2 regions of the Pseudarthrobacter phenanthrenivorans Sphe3 genome follow, and region 2 is predicted to be linked to the other one. Evidence: predicted binding sites of a transcription regulator. Region 2 holds the regulator's gene; the other holds the start of a gene.
What was found. The regulator LexA, encoded in region 2, represses DNA repair genes until DNA is damaged. The targets are predictions, from matches to a motif close to TCGAACANNTGTTCGA.

Region 1: ASPHE3_RS19220 (shikimate dehydrogenase) is a predicted target of LexA. The motif match lies at 6,023-6,038, and genes of this name have one in related genera.

What each region holds. Positions count from the first base shown of each region.
Region 1 covers NC_015145.1:4,140,387-4,150,293, reverse strand. Annotated here, with positions in the region: gene ASPHE3_RS19250 (TIGR03885 family FMN-dependent LLM class oxidoreductase) at 1-672, opposite strand, end outside; gene ASPHE3_RS19245 (AEC family transporter) at 852-1,775, shown strand; gene ASPHE3_RS19240 (hypothetical protein) at 1,772-2,281, opposite strand; gene ASPHE3_RS19235 (ATP-dependent DNA ligase) at 2,412-3,488, shown strand; gene ASPHE3_RS19230 (MFS transporter) at 3,612-4,931, opposite strand; gene ASPHE3_RS19225 (IclR family transcriptional regulator) at 5,163-5,990, shown strand; gene ASPHE3_RS19220 (shikimate dehydrogenase) at 6,126-7,007, shown strand; gene ASPHE3_RS19215 (bifunctional sugar phosphate isomerase/epimerase/4-hydroxyphenylpyruvate dioxygenase family protein) at 7,007-8,881, shown strand; gene pcaH (protocatechuate 3,4-dioxygenase subunit beta) at 8,937-9,809, shown strand; gene pcaG (protocatechuate 3,4-dioxygenase subunit alpha) at 9,822-9,907, shown strand, end outside.
Region 2 covers NC_015145.1:1,547,306-1,557,212, forward strand. Annotated here, with positions in the region: gene ASPHE3_RS07155 (ATP-dependent DNA helicase) at 1-389, shown strand, start outside; gene lexA (transcriptional repressor LexA) at 448-1,182, opposite strand; gene ASPHE3_RS07165 (LysM peptidoglycan-binding domain-containing protein) at 1,505-1,921, shown strand; gene ASPHE3_RS07170 (histidinol-phosphate transaminase) at 2,048-3,166, shown strand; gene hisB (imidazoleglycerol-phosphate dehydratase HisB) at 3,226-3,852, shown strand; gene hisH (imidazole glycerol phosphate synthase subunit HisH) at 3,849-4,613, shown strand; gene ASPHE3_RS22255 (hypothetical protein) at 4,614-4,772, shown strand; gene priA (bifunctional 1-(5-phosphoribosyl)-5-((5-phosphoribosylamino)methylideneamino)imidazole-4-carboxamide isomerase/phosphoribosylanthranilate isomerase PriA) at 4,812-5,561, shown strand; gene ASPHE3_RS07190 (SseB family protein) at 5,593-6,480, shown strand; gene ASPHE3_RS07195 (MFS transporter) at 6,538-7,827, shown strand; gene ASPHE3_RS07200 (DUF1844 domain-containing protein) at 7,910-8,293, opposite strand; gene infC (translation initiation factor IF-3) at 8,406-9,692, shown strand; gene rpmI (50S ribosomal protein L35) at 9,811-9,907, shown strand, end outside.

The DNA of each region.
Region 1 (9,907 bases), 1.7 Mb from region 2:
CTGCTCGCTGCCGGCCCAGGACAGGTGCACCTGCAGGACGGCCTTGCCCCTGCCCCCGTTGTCCCGGTAGGCGGCCAGCATCTCCCGCAGCTTTTCCGGCGGCTGGTTCACCGTGGCCAGTCCATCCGCCCAGGCGGCCGCGCGGCGTGCAGTGTCCACGCTGACCGCGGGGGCAATCAGCGGCGGCGGACTGTCCGGAACATCCCAGATCCGTGCCTGCTCCACGGTGACCAGGCCGCGGTGCGTGACCTCCTCGCCGCGGTGCAGCTGCCGGATCACCTCAACGCATTCCTCCAGCCGGCGCTGGCGGATATCCTTGGCCGGCCAGCCGTCCCCGGTGATGTGCTCGTTCATGTTCTCGCCGCTGCCCGGCGCGAACCAGAAGCGGCCCGGGAACATGCTGGCAAGGGTGGCTGAGGCGTGGGCAATGATGGCCGGGTGGTAGCGCTGGCCCGGCGCCGTCACCACGCCGAAGCGGAGGTTCGTGGTTGCCAGCGCTGCCCCCAACCAGGACCAGGCGAACCCGGAGTGGCCCTGCCGGGCGGACCAGGGTTCAATATGGTCCGAGCACATGGCGGCATCGAACCCTGCCTGCTCCGCATGCTGGACGTCTTTGAGCAGTTGGGCGGGACTGATCTGTTCGTGCGAGGCGTGAAAGCCGACAGTAACCATCGTTAACCTCTACCGTCCAAGGTGGTGCGGTGTCGAGGGTTTCGTCCCGATGCCGGCCCGTTGGAAGCCTGCCGTGCAGCCGGGCTGCAACTTGTCAGATAAGTTGGAGGCTTGTAGTACTGCGCCTCCGGGATGCCCGGCGCCTGCGCAGGCGGCGGAACGGGAAGGAAGTACCCCTTGTGGGCGGTGTGCTGATCGGGCTGGCGGTGATCGGCGTCGTCATTGCCGTGGGGTACATCGCCGCGCGGTGCGGCCTGGGCGGGGAGCCCACGGTCTCGGCGCTGACGCGCACGGCCTTCTTCATCACCAACCCCGTCCTGCTGTTCACCGTAGTGCTTGAATCGGACCTCACAGTGGTGTTTTCCGCCTACGTGCCGCTTGCCCTGCTGACGGCGGCCGCCACCGCCTTCCTGTATGTGCTGGCCAGCCGCCTGTGGTTCCGGCGGCCGCTGGCCGAGACTGCCGTGGGAGCGATGGCCAGTTCCTACGTCAACGCCAACAACATCGGCATCCCCATCACCCTGTATGCCCTGGGTGATGCCACCCCCGTGGCACCGGTGCTGCTGGTCCAGCTGCTCCTGTTCGCCCCGCTGGTCCTCACCCTGCTGGACTTCTCCGCGGCCGGCCGGGTGTCGCCGCGGCTGCTGGTGACGCAGCCGTTCCGGAACCCCATGATCATCGCGTCCCTGCTGGGTGTGGTCCTGGCGGCATTCAACGTGGAACTTCCGGACCCGGTGATGGCGCCGCTGGAGCTCCTGGGCGGGGCGGCCGTTCCCGTGGTCCTGCTGGCCTTCGGCATGTCCCTGCACGGCACCAGAATGCTGCAAAGCGGCGGGAACAAGGCGGAGATACTCACCGCCACCCTCCTGAAGTCCGCGGTGATGCCGGCGGTGGCGTACGCCGTCGGCCGCTTTGCCTTCAACCTGGACCAGCCCATGCTCCTTGGCGTGGTGCTGATGGCGGCGCTTCCGTCGGCCCAGAACGTGTTCCTGTTTGCCAGCAAATACGGGCGGGGAGTGGCGGTGGCACGCGAAACAATCCTGCTTTCGACGGCGGCGGCGGCCCCGGCGCTGATCCTCATCGTTTGGCTCCTGGCCGGCTAAGTACCCGCTAGAAGGGTGAGCGCATCACAGCCATAGCAAGGCGTAATCCCCAGGAGGTACTGGTTGGCAGCACCGAGGGCGAACCACATCCAGTCCCAAGGTATAAGCACCGCACCAACCACAAGGGCAGCGAACCCGGCAATATTCACGATAAGTCCGAGCTGGCTTGGCCGGCCAAGCACACGCAGTGCCAGGTGAATGAAGCCCGCCACCAGGAAGGTCTGGAGAACCAGGACAAACGGCGTTGCGACCGTGAGGAAGAGGTAATACTCCTGGGGAGGGATCCCCGGGATAAAAGGCTGCATGGGGGGAATCCGGTGGAGCAGGGTGACCGGGAGATAGACGAGCAACGAATCAAGGACGCCGCGGAGTGACTGCGCCGCGACGCCCCACACATACCCCTGTTTTTGCTGCAGCCGGTCTGCGAGGCGGGACGGGCCCGCGTATCCGAGAAACCAAAGGCGCAGGAATTCGCCCAAGGCGGTCCGCGCCGCAGGAGCGGGCATGGCATCACCCGCCCAGTACGCTCCACACCAGGTACATGTATCCAGAATAGGTCGATGGACGGGTGCTGCACCGGACCAACGGGGCCCCTGGCCTATCGCGGGCGGCGGTTGCCGGGCAAGAATGGGCAGCATGGAACTTCCCGTGATGCCGCCCGTCCCGCCCATGCTCGCCAAGGCCGTCAGCGGCATCCCCGAAGGCGACCTCAGCTATGAGCCGAAGTGGGACGGGTTCCGGTCCATCATCTTCCGCGACGGCGATGACGTGGAGATCGGCAGCCGCAACGAAAAGCCGATGACGCGCTACTTTCCCGAGCTGGTGGAGGCGCTTAAGGAAAACCTGCCGCCGCGGTGCGTGGTGGACGGTGAAATCGTCCTGATCGGGCCTTCCGGCGACCGGCTGGATTTCGACGCCCTCCAGCAGCGCATCCATCCGGCAGCGAGCAGGGTCAGGCTGCTGGCAGAGCAGACGCCCGCCTCTTTCGTGGCGTTCGACCTGCTGGCCCTTGGCGATGACAGCTATATGGACAGGCCCTTCACGGAGCGGCGCGCAGCCCTGGAGAAGGCGCTCGCGGCGAGCAAGGCGCCGGTGCATCTCACGGCCGCCACAACAGACAAGGACACTGCGCAACGGTGGTTCGAGCAGTTCGAGGGCGCCGGCCTGGACGGGGTGGTGGCCAAACGGCTCGAGGGCCGGTACGAGCCGGACAAGCGGGTCATGTTCAAGACGAAGCACGAGCGGACTGCGGACTGCGTGGTGGCAGGCTACCGGCTGCACAAGAGCGGGCCCGACGCCATCGGGTCGCTGCTGCTGGGCCTGTACAAGGACGACGGCGGCCTGGCCAGCGTGGGCGTGATCGGCGCGTTCCCCATGAAGCGCCGCCGGGAACTGTATGAACAGCTCCAGCAGCTGGTGACCGATTTTGATAACCATCCGTGGGCCTGGGCCAAGCAGGAGGAAGGCGAGCGGACCCCGCGGAACGCCGAAGGCAGCCGCTGGAGCGCCGGCAAGGACCTGTCCTTCGTGCCGCTGCGTCCGGAACTGGTGGTGGAGGTCCGGTACGACCATATGGAGGGGGACCGGTTCCGGCACACCGCCCAGTTCAACCGCTGGCGGCCGGACCGTGATCCCGAATCGTGCACCTACGCCCAGCTGGAGGAGCCGGTCAGCTTCGACCTGGTGTCGGTACTGGAGACCGGCCGGCCCTAGGTTTCGGCAGCCCGCTGCCCAAGGCAGCCCATTTTTCTACGGGGAAAGCCCGCCATTTGGGGAATGGCGGGCTTTCCGGGCTGAATCCCGGGCCGGAGTGTGTGCCGCCGGCCCGGCTGGCTGTTACTTCAGGCCGAGCTGCTGCGTGGGGATCTTGTACGATTCCTTCGCCGTCAGCGCGGAGATGGCTGCGATGCCGGCGATCACTGCGGTGAAGATGCTGATCTGGACCCAGCCGCCGGGCTTGATGCCGCCCATCGCGGCCACGATGGCCGGTGCGAAGCCTGCCATCAGGAAGCCCAGCTGGGTGCCGATGGCCAGGCCGGAGAAACGCACCTTGGTGCTGAACATTTCCGCGTAGAAAGACGGCCAGACGGCGTTGGAGGCTGCATAGCCGCAGGAGAACATGCCGATGGCGGCCAGGAACATCAGCGGGACACTGCCGGACTCCAGGCTGAGCAGGAAGACGGGTGTCAGCGCGGCACTGGCCACGGCGCCGTAGATGAACACGGGCTTGCGGCCGATCTTGTCCGCCAGCATGCCGAACAGCGGCTGGGTGCCCAGTGCAACGAGGTTGGCGCCGACGACGAGCCACAGGGTGGTGGTGCCGTCCACGCCGGCAACTGTCTTGGCGTAGCTGATGGCCAGGGTTCCGAACACGGTGGAGACGGCGGCGATGAAGGCGCAGCAGATGACGCGGAGGACGTCGCGCCAGTGGCCCTTGAGCAGGTCGGCAACCGGGAGCTTGGAGATCTGGGCGGACTTCTGGGCTTCCTCGAAGGCCGGGGGCTCGTGCAGGGTGCGGCGGATGATGAACGCAACAACAACCACGACGGCGCTGAGCCAGAAGGGGATGCGCCAGCCGATGCCGTACTTGATCTCGTCCGGAAGTGCCAGGACGGGGATGAAGACGAGGGCGGCGAGGATCTGGCCGCCCTGGGTGCCGGTGAGGGTCCAGGAGGTGAAGAAGGAGCGGCGGTTGTCCGGTGCGTGCTCCAGTGTCATGGAGGAGGCGCCTGCCTGCTCACCGGCCGCGGAGAGGCCCTGGCACAGCCGGGCGAGCACCAGCAGGGCGGGAGCCCACCAGCCGACGGTGTTGAAGTCCGGCAGGCAGCCGATCAGGAAGGTGGAGGCACCCATGAGCAGGAGGGTGAACATGAGGACCTTCCGGCGTCCCACCCTGTCACCGAAGTGCCCCAGGATGACGGCGCCCACGGGACGGGCCACGTAGGCGAAGCCAAAGGTTGCGAACGACATGATGGCGGCGTTGGCATCGGCGTCGGGGAAGAAGACCGTGGGGAAGATCAGTGCAGCAGCGGAGCCGAAGATGAAGAAGTCGTAGTATTCGACGGCGCTGCCCAGGAAGCTGGCGACGGCTGCTTTCTTGGGTGTACGGCCGTGGGTGGCAGTGTCCGTTCCGGCGGACGGAAGTGTCTGGCTCATGGAGTTCCTTTGTGTGACGACATTGTCGCGGATGGATCTGGGGGTCGCAGCCGCCGCTGCCTTGGTGCGGGCGGGGCGCGTTGCGGCTGGAGTCCGATAGAAGACCCGGACGAGTAGCCACATTGTGAGAGCTACTTGTGCGATACAGCAATGATGACTGTGAGGGCTGTCACCTGTCAAGAAAATAATCACCATCTAGAAATAGCTCTCACATTGTGGCAACATCGACTTATGAGTGTGAATCAAACCACAGCTGACGATGATGCAGCTGTCGATATCAAAGCCGACGCCAGGCCGGCCAAGGCGGACCGCACCGACATGGTGGGCAAGGCCCTGGGCCTCCTGGTCCTTCTGGGGGATGAACCCCGCGGCGCGAGTGCCGCGGAAATCTCCCGGCGCGCAGACCTGCCCTTCAGCACCACCTACCGCCTGCTGGGCTCGCTGACCCGGGACGGGTTCGTTGACTATGAGCCGGACGGCCGCCGGTACCACCTCGGCCTGCGGATCTTCCAGCTGGGCCAGCGCGTCTCCAACCACCACGGCTTCGCGGGTGCGGCGCTCCCTGTCCTCCGGCGCGTCACGGAACAGACTGGCGAGGCCACCATCCTGAGTGTCCGCGACGGCCATCACCACCTCACGGTGAACAAGGTGGACGGCCCGCAGACGTTCCGCGTCACCAGCGACCCCGGCCACCTGGGCTCCCTGCACACGACGTCCGTGGGCAAGGCATTGGTGGCATTCGCTGAGGACGCCGAGCGGCAGCGCCTGGTGGAGGAGTTGGAGCTTGAGCCCCTGACCAAGTTCTCCATCACGGACAGGGATGCCTTCCGGGCCGAAATCGAGCAGGTCCGTAACCGTGGCTACGCCGTGATGGATGAGGAGAACGAACTGGGCATGCGTGCTGTCGCTGTTCCGGTCTTCAACTCGCAGGGTTATGCGTTTGCTTCACTGGCAACGGCCGTGCCGGTCTTTCGCCTGAGCGTGGAGCAGCTTGTTGCGCATGTGCCGTTGCTGCAGGAGGCTGCCGCCGAGCTGTCAGCCAGGCTCCCGCAGCGCTGATTCCTGCCGGAACATCCTCTCATGTTCGTATTACGAACATGAGTGCGAAGAGTGAACATTTGTTGTATCGTATTTTCCAGCACCGGACCTGCCGCCCAGAGCGGCCGCCGGTGCCGTACCAAAGGAGCTGCACGGATGAGTAATCGAACTGAGTCCTACCTCGTGGGACTGGTCGGCGACGGCGTGATGCCGTCACTCACCCCGCCCATGCACGAACGGGAAGGGGACGTGCAGGGCCTGCGCTACCTTTACCGGCCCATCGACCTGCTGGAACTGGGCCTTTCCGGGGAATCCGTGGGAGAGCTCCTGAAGAGCGCACGGGACCTTGGCTTCAACGGACTCAACATCACCCACCCCTGCAAGCAGCTGGTCCTGCAGCACCTGGACGAGGTGTCCCCGGACGCCCGCCGGCTGGGCGCCGTCAACACCGTGGTGATCGAGGACGGCCGCTTCATCGGCCACAACACCGACTTTTCCGGCTTTGCCGCGGCACTGGCCTCCGGGCTTCCAGGCGCCAAACTGGACCGCGTGGTCCAGCTCGGTGCCGGCGGCGCGGGATCCGCCGTGGCCTATGCGCTGCTCAGTGCCGGGGTCCGGCACCTGGACCTCGTGGACATGGACGCCGCCCGCGGCGCCGCACGCGCGGAGGAGCTGGCCGGGTTCTTCCCGGACAGCACCGTGGCGGCACGGACGACGGCGGAGCTGCCGCAGCTGATGCGGCTGGCCGACGGCCTGGTGCACTGCACCCCGGTGGGCATGGCCGCCCACCCCGGCGTCCCCCTGGACCTGGACCTGCTGGAGCCCCGCCACTGGGTGGCTGACATTGTGTACCGCCCCATCGACACCGAACTGGTCCGAGCTGCCCGCGCCAAGGGCTGCGAGGTCCTGGACGGCGGCCGGATGGCCGTAGGCCAGGCTGCCGACGCCTTCCGTATCTTCACCGGCCTCCACGCCGATCCGGACCGCATGCGCTCCCACTTCCTGGAGCTCGTGGCTGCCGAGGAGGTGGCCGCCTGATGCGCACCGGAATCGCCACGGTCTGCCTCTCCGGCACACTGAAGGAAAAGATGCAGGCCTGCGCAATCGCGGGTTTCGACGGCATTGAGATTTTCGAGCAGGACCTGGTCACCTCGCCGCTGAGCCCCGAGGACGTGCGGAAGATGGCCGCGGACCTGGGCTTGGGGCTGGACCTCTACCAGCCGTTCCGGGATTTCGACGGCGTCACGCCGGACCTGCTCAAAGCCAACCTCCGCCGGGCCGAGGCAAAGTTCAAGCTGATGTCCCGCCTGGGCATGGACACCGTCCTGGTCTGCTCGAACGTGGCCACGGCAACAATCGACGACGACGGCCTCCGCGCCTCCCAGCTTGCCGAACTTGCGGAACTGGCCGGGGACCACGGCGTCAAGGTGGCCTACGAGGCCCTGGCCTGGGGCAAGTACGTCAACGACTACGAGCACGCGTACAAGCTGGTGGAGATGGTGGACCACCCCAACTTCGGCACCTGCCTGGATTCCTTCCACATCCTGTCCCGCGACTGGGACACCTCGCACATCGAGGCGTTCAACCCCGAAAAGATCTTCTTTGTCCAGGTGGCGGACGCCCCCAAGCTCTCCATGGACGTCCTCTCCTGGAGCCGCCACTACCGCGTCTTCCCGGGCGAGGGCCAGTTCGAGCTCGCCAAATTCATGGGCCACGTGGTCCGGGCCGGCTACTCCGGCCCCGTGTCCCTGGAAGTGTTCAATGACGTCTTCCGCCAGTCGGACGTCGAGCGCACGGCCGTGGATGCCATGCGTTCGCTGATCTGGCTGGAGGAGCAGAGCGCCACCTGGCTGGCAAGCACCTCCGCGGGTGCCGCAGCCGGCCCCGCAGCCGCGCCCCGCCGTCGTTATCCCATGGAACTGGCCACGCTGCCCAAGGTGAGTGAACCCGCCGGTTTCAACTTCGCGGAGGTCAAGGCGGACGACACCGCGCAGCTGGAAAAACTCCTGGGCCAGCTTGGCTTCGCGTTCGAGGGCCGGCACCGCACCAAGGACGTCCAGCTGTGGACCATGGGCCAGGCGCGCGTGATCATCAACGAGCAGGCCGCGCAGCACGCCGAGCCCGCCATCGCTGCGCTGGGGTTCGACGTCGATTCGCCCGTGATTGCCTCAGCCCGGGCCCAGCAGCTCAAGGCGCCCGTGGTGGCCCGCAAGGTCCAGGCCGACGAGGAAGTGTTCCAGGGAATCTCCGCCCCCGACTCCACCGAGATCTTCCTGTGCCAGGGCAGTCCCGGCGGCACCGCTGCCTGGACCCGTGAATTCGGGGAGGGCCTTGAGCATCCGCGGCAGTCGCAGAACGCGGTGATCGACCACGTCAACCTCGCCCAGCCCTGGCAGCACTTCGACGAGGCCGTCCTCTTCTACACCAGCGCCCTGGCACTGGAACCCCAGCCCTTCGCCGAGGTGCCCAGCCCCAGCGGGCTGGTGCGCTCGCAGGTCATGCAGACCTCCGACGGCGCCGTGCGGCTCGTCCTGAACCTCGCCCCGATTCAGCAGGCGCAGAACGAAGCCCGGAAGACGTACCAGGAGCACATCGCCTTCGCCGTTGACGACCTCGTGGCTGCCGCCAGGGCCGCGCGGGGCCGGGGGCTGGATTTCCTGCAGATTCCGGCCAATTACTACGAGGACCTGGACGCCCGCTTCGACCTCGATCCGGGATTCCTGGCCACCCTCAAGGAGCTCAACCTCCTCTACGACCGGGATGCCGAGGGCGAATTCCTCCACTTCTACACCGCCACGGTAGGCAGTGTGTTCTTTGAGGTGGTGGAACGCCGCGGCGGCTATGACGGGTACGGGGCGCCCAACGCCCCCGTCCGCCACGCAGTCCAGTACGACTCGCTGCACCGCACCTGAGCAGCACGCCAAGCACCACCAACCGATCAATCGAAAAACCAGAAAGGAGCCAGCCGTGCCGGAAGAAACCAACGCCCAGCTTGAAACGGACGAGTCTGTACCGCCCGCCGAGCCGAAGGCAGCACACCTGCCGCTGGACCGTGCCATCGAAACCCAGGCTGACCTCAGTGCCGAGATCAGCGCCCTGGGCGAGGCCTACGCCCGCGCGCTGAAAGACGGTGCGCCCGCCGAGACCCAGCCCCGGCTGGACTACCCGCCCTACCGCTCCAGCATCCTGCGCCACCCCACCAAGAGCCTGCAGCACGCGGACCCGGAAACCATCGAGCTCTACTCGCCGGCGTTCGGCCACCAGGACGTGCACGCACTCGAGTCCGACCTCACCATCCAGCACAACGGCGAGCCCCAAGGTGAACGGATCATCGTGACCGGCAAGGTCCTGGACGGCGACGGCCGCCCGGTGGCAGGCCAGCTGGTGGAGATCTGGCAGGCCAACGCCTCCGGCCGCTACATCCACAAGCGTGACCAGCATCCCGCGCCGATCGATCCCAACTTCACGGGCATCGGCCGCTGCATCACCGGCCCGGACGGCTCCTACCGGTTCATCACCATCAAGCCCGGCGCGTACCCATGGAAGAACCACCTGAACGCCTGGCGCCCCGCGCACATCCACTTCTCCCTGTTCGGCACCGAGTTCACCCAGCGCATCATCACCCAGATGTACTTCCCCGGGGACCAGCTCTTCCCGCTGGACCCCATCTACCAGACCATCGTGGACCAGGACGCCCGCGACCGGCTGGTGGCAACGTACGATCACAGCATCACGGAGCCCGAATGGGCGCTCGGCTACAACTGGGACATCATCCTGACCGGCCCCAAGCGGACCTGGACGGAAAATGAAGCACTTGGTGCAGCAGGCGACGAGGAATAGGCAGACAGGCACATGAGCAACCCCACCAAACTCATCCCCACGCCCGGCCAGACCGTCGGCCCGTTTTACGGCTACGCCTTGCCGTTCGAGAAGGACAA
Region 2 (9,907 bases):
AACCCAATACCTGCCTGTTCGGGACCATGTCCTTGTGGCAGGGCGTGGACGTTCCCGGTGGATCCTGCCGGCTCGTGGTGATCGACAGGATTCCGTTCCCGCGGCCTGACGATCCCCTGATGACAGCGCGCTCAAGGGCTGTAGCCCAGGCCGGCGGCAATGGCTTCATGTCGGTGTCGGCCACGCACGCGGCCATCCGGCTGGCGCAGGGGGCCGGGCGGCTGATCCGCTCCACGGGAGACAGGGGAGTGGTGGCTGTGCTGGATTCCAGGCTTGCCACCGAGCGCTACGCCGGGTTCCTCCGTGCTGCCCTTCCGCCCTTCTGGTCCACCACAGACCGGAAGACCGCCGTGGCTGCCTTGGAGAGGCTGGCCCGGGAACACGCCTAGGGCTGCCGGGAGCGGGCCAGCGCGTCGCCCAGCAGTACGCGGCTTCCGGGAGTGGTGCCTAGAGCGAGCGGAGAACTGAAACCACCTTGCCCATGATGGTGGCGTGGTCGCCGAGGATGGGCTCGTACTGCGTGTTCTGGGGGAGCAGCCACGTGTGGCCGTCACGCTGCCGGAATGTCTTGACGGTGGCCTCGTCATCAAGCAGGGCTGCCACGATGTCGCCGTTGGCGGCGTCGGCCTGCCTGCGGACCACCACCCAGTCACCGTCGCAGATGGCTGCGTCCACCATGGAGTCTCCTGCAACCCTGAGCATGAAGAGTTCGCCTTGGCCCACCAGCTGCCGGGGCAGGGGCATGACGTCTTCCACCAGCTGGTCGGCCAGGATGGGACCGCCGGCGGCGATGCGGCCCACCAGGGGAACCATTGCGGTGTCCAGGGCCGTGGGCAGTTCCGTGACCGTCGCGCCGCCGGGCGCCGCGGCATCAGCCGGCCGGCCCTGGGTTTTTGCCGCCCCGCTGTCCAGCGTCAGGGGCATCAGGACCTCCATGGCCCGGGGGCGCTTCGGGTCCCGGCGGAGGTAGCCGAGTTTCTCCAGCTGTGAGAGCTGATGGGTAACACTGGACAGGCTTGCCAGCCCGACGGTGTCGCCGATTTCACGCATGGACGGTGGGTACCCGTTCTCATTGACCGAGCGCTGGATGGTTTCAAGGATCTTCTTTTGCCGTGGCGTCAGGCCCTTGGCGGTCCTCTTCGGTTGCACGGTTCCCCTGCCCCCGGCGGCTGCTGCTGCCATATTCGCCAATGCCTTTCGGTGTCCACCGGGCCTTTCCGCGGCCAGGCCCCGGACGATCCCGCCCTTGAATGTCAGACCCTGCTGATCGACTGTCCGGGTGGTTGTTCTTTCGTTCAAAACTAGGCCAGCCACACGGCTTTTTCAAACATTTGTTCTAGCGAGTCTCGACATTGTTCGTTGATAGGTGCTAAAACTAAGGAAGCAAAGTTCGAATATGTGTTCTATTCGCAAGCTGGGCCGTTCGAAGGTCCGGTCGAAAAGCCTCTCAGGGGCAGCGGGGGAGCATCCGGGCAGCACAGTACGGTCCAGGAGGGATCAGTTCATGTCAGCTACACCTGTTTCACCGAGTTCACGTCCACAGCTGCTTCCAGTGCGGCAGCTTCTCGCTGAGTCCCAGGAACGGCAGGAGGAGCGGCCTGCGCCGCTTCCGCCCCTGCGCCTCACCCGCCGCGGACGCGTCGTGCTGATCGGGATTCCCCTTGTCCTGCTGGCAGCCCTGCTTCTCTCACTGGCCGGCTTCTTCAATTCCCCGGCCAAGGCATCGGATTCCATGGCGGACCTCGCCGCAACGCCCACCGTTACCGTCACTGTCCAGCCCGGCGAATCTTTGTGGGGCATCGCGGCAAGTATCGCCCCGGAGCGCGACGCCCGTGATGTGGTGGCGGACATCGTGCAGCTGAACAATCTGCCGGCGGGCGGAGTGCATCCTGGCCAGCAGTTGTTCGTTCCCGTCGGATAGAACGGTCATGGACGGCGCGGCGTCAGCGACGCCTTTGGCGGGCCGGCCCCGAGGCGCCTTCACGCCAAGCGCGAACAAGGCACCGTCACATTTTCCGGGGCCAAGCGCTGGCACTAAACTGTTCAGGTGAATGACCAGCTAGAGCGCCTGAACCGGCTTCCCCTCCGCAGTAACCTCCGTGGCCTGACCCCCTACGGGGCGCCGCAGCTGGACGTCCCCATTCTCCTCAACGTGAACGAGAATACCCATGGTGTCCCCGCGGACGTCAGGGCGGCCATCAGCGAAGCCGTAACTGAAGCCGCAGCAGGCCTCAACCGCTACCCGGACCGGGAGTTCACCGAACTCCGGAAGGCCCTGGCCGAATACCTGGGGCACGGGCTGGATGAATCCAACCTGTGGGCCGCGAACGGATCAAACGAAGTCCTTCAGCAGGTACTGCAGGCATTTGGCGGCCCCGGCCGCACAGCCCTTGGCTTTCCTCCCACGTACTCCATGTATCCGCTGCTGGCCAGCGGCACCGATACCGAATACGTGGTGGGCGAGCGGGCTGAGGGCTACGGACTGAGTGCTGAATCCGCAGCGCGGCAGGTCAAGGAGCTGCAGCCCAATATCGTCTTCCTTTGCTCCCCGAACAACCCCACTGGAACAGGGCTCGGGCTCGATGTGGTGGAAGCCGTGTATGAGGCTGGCGAAGCCAGCCAAGCCATTGTCATTGTGGACGAGGCCTACCATGAGTTCGCCCACGACGGAACGCCCAGTGCGCTGACACTGCTTCCCGGCCGGGAGCGGCTCATCGTATCCCGGACCATGAGCAAGGCCTTCGCCCTGGCCGGCGCGCGGCTTGGTTACATGGCAGCAGCGCCTGAAGTCACCGACGCCATCCGCCTGGTCCGTCTCCCGTACCATCTCTCCGCCATCACACAGGCCACCGCCCTCGCCGCCCTCCGGCATCGTGAGGCGCTCATGGCGGATGTCGAGGACATCAAGAAGCAGCGGGACCGCATCGTGTCCGAGCTCACGCGGATGGGCCTCAAGCCCGCTGCATCGGATTCGAACTACGTCTTCTTCGGCGGCCTGGAGGACCCGCACCGGGTGTGGCAGGAACTGCTGGACGCCGGCGTGCTGATCCGGGACGTCGGGATCTCCGGCCATCTTCGCGTGACGGCCGGAACTGAGACTGAAACCACAGCATTCCTGACGTCCCTGGAAAGCATCCTTGCAAGCCGGGCCACCCTTCCGGCCTAGACTGGAAGCAGCGGCGCTGGAAGCCCTGACCACCCCCTTGACCCTTAAAGGACCCAAGCATGAGTACCACTGGATTGAATGCGGCTGCGGCCCGGACTGCGCGCATGGAACGTGCCACCAGTGAGTCGTCCGTGCTCGTGGAAATCAACCTCGACGGTACCGGCGTCTCGGACATCGACACTTCAGTGCCGTTCTACGACCACATGCTCACTGCGCTTTGCAAGCACTCCCTGATCGACATGACCGTCAAGGCCACCGGTGACATCCACATTGACGTCCACCACACGGTGGAGGACGTCGCGATTACCTTCGGCGAGGTGCTGCGCACGGCGCTGGGCAACAAGGCGGGTATCAGGCGGTTTGGTGAAGCCACAGTGCCGCTGGACGAAGCGCTGGCCCACGCCGTCGTCGACGTGTCCGGCCGCCCCTACCTTGTGCACGGCGGCGAACCCGCGGGCCAGGAGTATCACCTGATCGGCGGGCACTTCACGGGGTCCCTTACCCGCCACGTCTTTGAAGCCATCACGCTGCACGCCGGGATCTGCCTGCACATGAACGTGATTGCCGGCCGCGATCCCCACCACATCGTGGAGGCCCAGTTCAAGGCATTCGCCCGGGCCCTGCGCGCCGCCGTGGAACCGGATCCCCGCGTTGAGGGAATCCCCTCCACCAAGGGTGCGCTGTGAGCGGCCAGGTCCTGCGCGACGGCGCCATCATCGACCCTTCAGCCTCACGGAAGCTCCCTTCTCCGGAAGGGAAACCCACTGTTACCGTGCTGGACTACGGTTCCGGTAATGTGCGGTCGGCGGTCCGTGCCCTGGAACGGGCGGGGGCTGAGGTTATCCTGAGCTCCAAGCCCGAGGATGTCCTGAACGCGGACGGCCTGGTGGTTCCCGGCGTAGGTGCCTTCGAAACCGTCATGCGGGAGCTCAAGGCGGTGGACGGTATCCGCCTTATCGGCCGGCGCGTAGCCGGGGGACGCCCGGTCCTGGGCATCTGCGTGGGACTGCAGGTTCTCTTCGAAGCGGGTGTCGAGCACGGCACCGAGGCGGAAGGGATCGGCGAGTGGCCCGGAAAGGTGGAGCTCCTGCCAGCCGATGTGGTGCCCCACATGGGCTGGAACACCGTCAAGGTACCCGAGGGTTCAACGCTGTTCGCAGGGGTCGAGAACGAGCGGTTCTACTTCGTGCACTCGTACGGTGTGCAGGAATGGAACTTCGACGTCATCCAGCCAAGGATGGCCCCGCCCCTGGTCACCTGGTCAGAACACGGCGCACCGTTCATCGCAGCCGTGGAGAACGGGCCGCTGTGTGCAACCCAGTTCCACCCGGAGAAGTCCGGCGACGCCGGAGCCCGGCTGCTGCGTAACTGGGTGCAGGCCCTGCGCAAGCCGGAGGCCACCCCGGAGCCGGGCACCACAGAGACTCCCGCGGACGGCTCCGCCTAGATGTGGTCGGTTCTCCTGATGGGGCTCGCCGGCCTGCTTATCGGCGGCGCCCTGTCCTTCCGGCAGCAGCATAAGCCGCTCTGGACCCAGATATCGTTTTACGTCCTGGCGGGGATGTCGCTGCTCGCCGCCTACCTGCTGACGCTGCCGGCTTCCTGACCGCCGCTGCCCACCCTGCCCCCGACCCTGAGGATTGACATGACCACCGCCCCAACCGACTTGCCGGTTCTTGAACTGCTGCCCGCTGTCGACGTCGTCAACGGCCAGGCCGTCCGGCTGGTGCAGGGGGAGGCCGGGAGCGAGACCAGCTACGGAACCCCACTGGAGGCTGCGCTGAACTGGCAGCAGCAGGGAGCAGAGTGGGTGCACCTTGTAGATCTTGACGCCGCCTTCGGCCGTGGCTCCAATGCGGAGCTGCTGCGCGAAGTGGTGGGCAGGCTGGATATCAAGGTGGAGCTCTCCGGCGGGCTCCGCGACGACGAAACCCTGGAAGCCGCCCTTGGCCTCGGCGTGGCCCGCGTCAACCTGGGAACAGCCGCCCTGGAGAACCCTGAGTGGACGCGCCGGGCCATCGAACGCTTTGGCGACAAGATCGCCGTCGGCCTGGATGTCCGCGGCACCACCCTGGCAGGCCGTGGCTGGACCAAGGAAGGCGGGGACCTCTGGGAGGTTCTGGGCCGTCTTGAGGAAGCCGGCTGCAGCCGCTACGTGGTCACGGATGTGACCAAGGACGGCACCCTGCAGGGGCCCAACGTGGAACTCCTGCGCCAGATGGTTGAGAAGACCGGCAAGCCCGTGGTGGCGTCCGGTGGAATTTCCAGCCTGGATGACCTCAAGGTGCTGCGTTCGCTGGTGCCGCTGGGCGTGGAAGGGGCCATCGTGGGCAAGGCCCTCTACGCCGGTGCCTTCACACTGCCCGAAGCCCTGGACGTCGCCGGCCGCCGCTAGGCAGCGCGGGCGCAAAAGCAAAGGCACAGCCATGGCCAGCAACGAAACCGGGCCCGGCAGGACTCCGCAACGCCACCTGCCTGGCCATATCGCAGCGGCGCTGGCAGGCGCGGGCGGCGCGGCGGACTCAGCCGGGCAGCCGTGGGCAGGCCGCAGCCTGGCGGGCGAACACGCCAAAATCCATAATTTCGAGGACGACGACGGAACGGCCGACGCCGGTTACCAGGCCGCCGTCGCGGCACTTCGGAATGGAACAGGGGAAGAAGCGGCCGTCGTGGCGGCGCTTGCCACCGCCCGTGTCTTCATTCCCATCGTTGCCCAGCTTGCGGAAGAAGCTGATGCCGGGCACGGCCTGCAGTCCGACAAGCAGGCGGACATGGCCCTGGTCACGCTGAAGGCAGCGGATGGCAGGACCGCGATGCCGGCGTTCACGTCGGCAGCGGCGCTGGCGGCCTGGCATCCAGGGGCCAGGCCGGTCGCCGTTTACACAGCGCGGGCGGCCCTCTCCGCTGTCGCCGAAGGCGCCGAGCTGCTGGTTCTTGATCCGGGGCAGGAGTTCACCTTCGTTGTCCGCCGGCCGGCCGTCTGGGCGTTGGCGCAGCAGCGGGACTGGCTTCCGTCCTACCGCGATGAAGACCTTGCCGCGGAGATGGGAGCGGCAGCATCAGGGTTCCCCGCTGTTCGGAGCGTTGAACTGCTTCCCGGGCGGGGAGTGGCGGCACGCGCGGCGGACGGCACAGTGGTGGCAGGCGGGGGCGCCGGACCGGAGCTGCAGGTGGTGCTGTACCTCGAGGACGGGCTCAATGCGGCAGGGGTGCAGGAGCTGGTGGCAGGACTCCAGGCGCAGTGGTCACGGAATGTATTGTTTGGGGAGCGCGTCGACTCGATCGACATCAAGTTGAGGCGCGCCAACCACTAGCCGGCAGCCAGGTGGGGTGATCCCCGGCCCGCTGCGGCAGACCAAAGGATCACACCCGTGAATTTCGCCCTCTACCGGGAGTTGCTTGCCGTCCGGCCAATACGCCGGCTGTTGCTGGTGGGTATGGTTGCCCGGATCCCCCACTCGGCAGCGGGGGTGCTGCTGACCCTGCACATCGTCCTCACCCTGGACCAGGGATATGCCGCCGCCGGTGCTGCGGCCGCCGTCATGACCATCGGCATCGCTGTTGGCGCCCCTTGGCGCGGGCGGCGGGTGGACACGGTGGGCCTGCGTACCGCGTTGATCCCGTCGGTTATTTCCGAATCGGTCATCTGGTCCGTTGTTCCGCATGTGTCCTACCAGTGGCTCCTGCCGCTTGTGTTCGTAGGCGGGCTCCTGACGCTTCCCATCTTCAGCGTGGTGCGCCAGTCGCTGGGTGTACTGGCCGACGGCGATCAGCGCCGTACGGCCTTCGCGCTGGATGCGATCACGACCGAGATAGTCTTCATGATCGGCCCGGCTGCCGGGGCGATCGTCGCCACCAGCGGCTTCACGGTGCTGGGACTGACGGTTGTCGGTGTATCCACGTCCTTGGCCGGGTTGTTCCTGATGTGGTTCAACCCGCCCACCCGCAGCGCCGGGCAGGCAGGGGAAAGCAGCCTGGAGGAGCGCCATGCTGCCGAGGCGGCGGTAGTTGCCGCTGCCCCCGCCCACCTCCAGGAGCCGGCCGCCGAGCTGGCGCATGCAGAAGCGCGCGGAGGCCCGGGACTGCGCGGCAGGGTGGCCCACAACTTTGCCTGGTTCACCGCCACCGTGGCGGCAGTCTTTGCCGTCGCGGCCGGCGCGGGGATGGTCCTCAGCGGCACGGACGTGGGGATTGTTGCAGCCTTGGAGCTGGGCGGGCACCAGCGCGAAATCGGCATTGTCTTCGTCTTTTGGTGCGCCGCGTCCGTGGTGGGCGGGCTGGTCTACGGTGCGATGCACCGGCCGGTGTCGCCCATTCTCCTGCTGCTTGGCATGGCGGCACTGACCATCCCCATGGGCTTCGCGCACGACACCTGGACCCTGGCGTTCGTTTCCATCCTGCCGGGACTGCTGTGCGCGCCGGTTTTGTCCTCCGCGTCGGAAAAAGTTGCCGACCTGGTGGCCGAGGACCGCCGCGGGGAAGCGATGGGCTGGTACGGCTCCGCCCTGACGGCAGGCGTGGCCCTGGGCGCACCGCTGGCGGGCATTTTCATCGACGGCATCGGGCCCTCCGGCGGGTTCGTCTCGGTGGGCGTTGCCGGTGTGGTGCTGTGCTTTGCCGGACTGGTGCTGCAGCAGCGGCGGCGGCGCGCTGCCGTGTGAACCCCTCCTGCGGTTAAATGCACGACGGCGGGCCGACCTTTGGAGGCCCGCCCGCCGTCGTGGACTGCCGGGGGAGTGACGCTTAGTTGACTGCGCCCGTGTACTTTTCGCCTGGGCCCTTGCCCGGTGCGTCGGGGATCAGCGACTCTTCGCGGAAGGCCAGCTGCAGGGAGCGCAGTCCGTCGCGCAACGGGCCGGCGTGCTGGGAACCAATTTCCGGCGCGGCTGCCGTGACGAGCCCTGCCAGCGCAGTGATCAGCTTCCGCGCTTCGTCCAGGTCCTTGAGCTCTTCGGCGTTCTCTTCCGCAGCCAGGCCAAGCTTGACCGCGGCGGCGCTCATCAGGTGCACCGCGGCGGTGGTGATGACCTCAATGGCCGGCACTTCGGAAATGTCGCGGATCTGCTGTGAGACGTCGCCGGGGCCGGCGGGCTCGAAAACGTGTGAATTACTGTCTGGGGTGCTCATACTGGTAAGCTTGACACAGACCGACTGGATGTCGTTATTTCAGGGATTGTTCCCATACAATCAAGGTTCCCAGCAACGCCTGCGTTGTCGGGAATTTTTTCTGTAGAATGACATGCAGTTTGCAAGCGGAGTTCTCTCCCACCCGCGTCAGCCGCTGTTCCAGCTGTTTATGGAACGCAAGGTTGCCGGGTACCTGGTCGGGCAAGGAACCGGTATTCGCCGGATCCCTGCAGGCAGTCCCCCCGCGGGACCCGCATCCGATCTTTCAGAGGCCTTCGATTGCTCCGGCAATTGGGGGCCTTCTCTATTTGCCGGAATCCACAACAACAACAGGAGCTTTAACATTAGCGAGCCAAGAATCAATGAGCGTATCCGCGTCCCCGAGGTGCGGCTGGTCGGCCCTGCAGGTGAACAGGTAGGAATCGTCCGTATTGAGGATGCCCTGCGTCTGGCTGCCGAGTCCGACCTTGATCTCGTTGAAGTTGCACCTCAGGCCAAGCCTCCGGTGTGCAAGCTGATGGACTTCGGCAAGTACAAGTACGAGGCCGCGGTTAAGGCACGTGAAGCCCGGAAGAACCAGACGAACACCGTTCTGAAGGAAATCCGCTTCCGCCTGAAAATCGACACCCACGATTACGAGACCAAGCGCGGGCACGCACTGCGCTTCCTCGGCGCCGGGGACAAGGTCAAGGCAATGATCCAGTTCCGCGGCCGCGAGCAGCAGCGTCCGGAGATGGGCATCCGCCTGCTCCAGCGCTTCGCGGAGGACGTCGCAGAGGTCGGTGTGGTGGAGTCCAGCCCCCGTATTGACGGCCGCAACATGGTCATGGTGGTTGGCCCGCTGAAGAACAAGGCAGAGGCCAAGGCCGAGGCACGCCGCGCTACCCAGCGCGCCGAAGCCAAGGCCCAGAACGAAGCCAAGGCCTCCGGCCGCGTCGACGTATCCGGAAACGACCAGGCCCCCATGACGCAGTCCCTTGCGGACCTGCTTCCTGAGGGATTCACCGTCTCCACGGAGCCCGAGGCAGCAGCCGAAGCCCCCGCACAGGAGCCGGCTGCCGCCGTCGAACCTGCCGCCGTCGAACCTGCTCCAGCCGAAGCGCCCGCGAAGGCCGCAGAAGCACCCAAGCAGGAGGCACCAAAGCAGGAGGCACCCAAGCAGGAAGCCCCGAAGGCAGCTCCAAGGGCTGCTGCTCCAAAGGCTGCTGTGCCGAAGGCTGCAGAGCCCAAGGCTGCGCCGGCCCAGCCGGCGGCAGGGGAGAAGCCCGCTGCGGCAGCTCCGAAGCCTGCAGCAGTCCCCGCCCCGCCGAAGCCGGTGGCAAGGCCTGCTGCGCCGAAGCCTGCCGCCCGCCCTGCCCCCAAGGCAGCGCCCAAGCCGGTTGGCAAGAAAAACACTTAGTTCACAGCTGCTGGAGGTTCCGCCCTCCGGCAGTCCGCAACCAGCACGCTGCCCGCAAGGGCGGCTGCGCGAGAGAGCTGCAGGCCATGCCTGCGGATACGTAAGGAGATCGGTTCCCATGCCGAAGATGAAGACCCACAGTGGTGCCAAGAAGCGCTTCAAGCTGACTGGCAGCGGCAAGCTGCGCCGCCAGCAGGCCAACCGCCGCCACTACC